2 regions of the Desulfosporosinus acidiphilus SJ4 genome follow, and region 1 is predicted to be linked to the other one. Evidence: riboswitches for the same ligand, from Rfam matches in the RefSeq annotation. Region 1 holds a riboswitch; the other holds the start of a gene.

Region 1 (2,207 bases):
TGTTCAGGGAATGGTCAATACGACGGTGAAGAATATTAATCAAGGAATGGAGGTAGTAAATCACGGCAAAACTGTGATTGAACAAGCAGGAGATGCGATCACCTCACTTGATGATGTGATTAACTCCACCTCTATAAGAGTAGAAGAAAATCTTTCAAATGCCGATCATTTATTAAATCGAAGCCAACAGTTAGCTGAAGCCCAAAGATTGGCTACCTCAATCGCAACACAATTTGCCGAGGGGGCAAATCAATCGGCAACTGCAGCCGAGCAACAGATGATTTCAACGCAAGAACTAGTTGCGATTGCAGCAGGATTAGCCGAAACTTCGGAACATTTATATGAAGTAATACAAAGGTTTGATATTTAGATATTCTCTCAAAGTCATTCAATATTAACATAGCATAAAGATAATTGGCAGAACTAACATAACTCAATAATTATCACTAAGGCAACCGAGTAAAAATGGTTGCCTTTTCTTTGGGTTTAGCAGCCGGAATGTCACCAGTGACTAGTTGGAGATCCTATCCTTAGAAAGAAAGGGCAGTTGATGAGAAGTTATGCCATAAATATACGAATTTGCTGGAAGACGATAATCAAGTTTTAGAAGCAGGTAGCTCGACCAATACCGCTGTCACCACCCGAAATCAAAGCGGTTTATCAAGGGCGAAAAGAGCAAGGGTAGTTTGGAAAATTCAAAGAACCGATATCTTCGCCAGATAAAGGAGAGAGGTCTGGATGTTATCCAAAATAGTTAAATTTCCGCTTAAACAAACTATTCATTAAGCATCGATTAGATATTTGAACTTTATGAACCGAAATAAAATAAATCAGACGCAAATTGGCTAAATGTGCTTGTAATAATGAAATTAAAGTATTACAATAAAACAAAGTTAATATTACCTCGGTAGGTGAGGCTACCGCAAGGATATGGATTGCTGCCGCGGAGAGTTGGAGACAACTCGAGAAGGTCAACAGGATATGTCGAAAAACAAGGCATAACCTAATGTAATTTCACTGCCTTGCAGAGCTAAAGCTTGAACGGGATCAACAAGGGCTTATTTTGCCTTCGCCATGTTCAAGTTTTGGCGAAGGTTTTATTATTTTTTAGGAAGTTGTAACCGTTGCATTGCAACTTAATAATCTAATCATAGGAGGTCGTAATTATGGATACAGACCCTGATGGTAGATGCTTGTATTTGAATATGGTTATGGAGGGAATTAAGACTTTGATTTATTGATAAATCTAAGTTTAATATATTATTGTCAAAAATCCCTCCGTACAAGAATGGAGGGATTTTTTGTGTTAACAATATCAACTTTTTATCTTAGCCGGGTACTAGGTAATAAGGTTATTATGGATAATCAAAAGATAGTTGGCAAGCTATTGGATTTAATAGTTGATGTAAACGAGATCAGCCCAAAAGTAATTGCAGCTAAAGTTAAGGTAGAGGGGAAAATTAGAGTTATTGACTTTTCTGAGGTATCTATTTATAAAAATCAGGGTCAGTATATTATTCAGTGTGATCGGTTAAAAGAAATTGAAGTTGCCAAACAAAACACTATGTTTCTTAAAAAGCATGTTTTAGATAAGCAAATTGTCGATATGGATGGCCGGAAAGTTGTAAGGGTGAACGATTTACGGTTAGCAATTCTAAAAAGCGGTACATTTACAATTGCGGTTGATGTAGGTTTTGATGGCCTCTTAAGACGTATCGGGATTGCTAAACCGATCAAGAGAATTTTAAAACCTTTTGGGATTCGCGTACCAAGTAAAATGATTTTATGGGATGATGTGGCTTCCGTTGATTATATCCATGTTGGACTAACGCTTTCCAAAGAACATGACAAACTTTCAACCCTTCACCCCTCGGATCTTGCCGATATTATTGAAGAATACGATAAACACACCCAGGTTGCAATCTTTAATTCTCTCGACGAAGAGAGAGCGGCAGATGTTCTTGAAGAACTTGAAACAGATGCGCAATTACACGTCTTGGCTAACCTTTCGGTAGAAAAGGCTGCCGACGTTCTTGAGAAAATGCCGGCAGATGAAGTTGCAGATATTCTTGATGAGATGGAAGAGGAAGATGCCGAGAAACTGTTAAATGAGATGGAACAAGAAGTATCTCTTGAAGTTCGGGAATTGATGGAATACCCGGATGACACGGTAGGAAGTTTAATGACCACAGATTATATCTCTCTTA
Region 2 (2,207 bases), 660 kb from region 1:
TGAAATCAGACTCACCGATAAAGGTAGAGAAACGGGCAGCTATTTAGTTTTACGAAACCAATTGCTACAGGAGTTTCTTGGGTTAATATGTAGCAAGTGTAATTTTGTTGCTGAGGCGGAAGCTATGGAACACTACCTTTCGACTGCAACGATCGATGCTATTAAAACTCTGGTGGAATTTATGAAAAACAATCCATCTTGCCAACAAGCCTTTGAAGATTTCATGTTTGTTAAGGCTAACAAAGAATAACTATTTTTGTATTTAATCGGACACATCGACCTCCTTAGTATGTTTCTGTGGATAGGTTAGCTTTAGCTAACTTAGAGGGGGGATTCTGGAGTTATAATACGTACGAATATAGAAATTGTTACAATACCAAGGCATGAAAAACATTCCAATGAATGAATGATTTTTCTAGGTCGCGCTTAGAAAAACAGAGTGCTCTGATTTCATCCTATTGATCGGGATTTGATTATTAATATTTCTGTTCTGAAACTACACCGTAATTACTGGAACATTAGACATCGGATATAAATCATTAGACGCATTAAAAATAGTCTTGACAGGAAAAGATGTAAGTGATAAATTCATTACGACAATTGAGATTTCTTCGTTAGGTGAGGCTCCTATACGAACAAAGGCCACTGCCCGGAAATGTCGAGAGACACCAATGGGTAGAACAGGTATTACCGGATTAAGGTTTTACATAATGTGGCTGAATGAATTTTCTCATTCTACGTCGTGTAGTGCCAAAGCTCAGAACGAGTGAGGAAAGTGGGTTTATTTTTCTTGTGCGCGCTTTACAAAGCTTTCCGTTATTTTTGGAAAGCTTTGTTTTTTTGTATGGAGGTGGGACGATTGGGTGATGATGATCTTGATTCATGTAATTTTAATAGGCCTAAAGGTATATTAAAGGAAATAAAAGACATTATTAAATTAAACCAAGCAAGTTTCCGCTTACATCTTAACTTTCACATTCTTAATAGTAATCAAATACAATACTGTAATCTCCAAATGATATTGTATTCACTTATTACCAATTTTTAAAATGTATATCCCAGTCATTTTCCCATCAAAGAGGAGGTGGTTTTATGGACGCAGGCCCTGAACAAAGAATAGTAAAATTATTAGACCAAGATATGGTTCATAAAATCACTTTGTTATTGGAGGGATAATGATGGAGCTATTGACGGATCTTTTTGTTAGCGAACTAATAGGTAAATATATTATTGATCGTAGTGGTCTAAAGCTCGGTAAAGTTAGGGATGTCTGGGTCGATCCAGAGACTACGTTTCCGACTGTTCGGGGATTGATTATTAAGTATAATGGGGAGCTCAAAGTTGTTCCTTGGAAAGAGATCTATATGCTAAGTCGACAGGTTGTCGCACTCCGGGTAATCGCTTCAGAAGTTCGTTTTGAAAGAGTATCTGAAGGTCATTTATATATTAGTGGGATACTCGATCGGCAGATTGTTGATATCAATGGAGCCAAGCTAGTTCGTGTCAATGATATTAAATTAGCGGGTAACAGCAAAGGAGTACATATTGTATCTATTGATGTTAGCTTCGTTGGTTTAATTCGGAGGCTCCTCCCTAGAGGAATGTTTAGTATGCCAACAAGTGGAAAGAGGTTGCAGCCCCATTTTATAGGATGGGACATGGTGCAGTCGTTATCAACAGGGGGCGATAGCTTATCTTTACGTGCTTCAGGAGATAAGCTATCAAAAATACATCCAGCAGATCTGGCGGATATTCTGGAGAACATTAGTCATTATGAACGATTGGAATTGTTTGAACAGTTAAATCCTGAAATGGCGGCGGACACTTTAGCTGAGGTCGACCCAGATGTTCAAAAATCCATTCTAAGACAAATAAATAAAGAGCGAGCTGCAGACATACTTGAAGAAATGGAGCAAGATGAGGCAGCAGACCTCCTATCCGAAATGAATGAGGATGATTCGGACCAACTATTAAGTTTAATGGAAAATGAAGCAGCTTCAGACCTTCGTGAGTTGTTGGAATATGACGAAGGAACTGCAGGTAGTTTGATGACAACCGACTTTTTGGTGTTCTCTATAGAGCTTACGGCAGATGAAGTCATTAAGCAGTTAAGAGAACTTGCTCCTGAGGCAGATTATATTTACTATCTTTATGCAGTTGACTCCGAAGGGCGATTAAAGGGAGTCATATCGCTAAGAGAACTAATT

The links. A riboswitch is a leader RNA that binds a small molecule or an ion and turns the genes downstream of it on or off. The one in region 1 is predicted to bind magnesium.
Region 2: it holds a riboswitch for magnesium, as region 1 does, so the genes downstream of both, DESACI_RS07085 (magnesium transporter MgtE N-terminal domain-containing protein) here and DESACI_RS10185 (magnesium transporter) in region 1, are expected to answer to the same signal.

What each region holds. Positions count from the first base shown of each region.
Region 1 is NC_018068.1:2,201,267-2,203,473, forward strand. Features, by position in the region: gene DESACI_RS10180 (methyl-accepting chemotaxis protein) at 1-370, shown strand, start outside; M-box (ykoK) riboswitch at 897-1,053, shown strand; gene DESACI_RS10185 (magnesium transporter) at 1,304-2,207, shown strand, end outside.
Region 2 is NC_018068.1:1,541,976-1,544,182, forward strand. Features, by position in the region: gene DESACI_RS07075 (metal-dependent transcriptional regulator) at 1-250, shown strand, start outside; M-box (ykoK) riboswitch at 604-778, shown strand; gene DESACI_RS07085 (magnesium transporter MgtE N-terminal domain-containing protein) at 1,176-2,207, shown strand, end outside.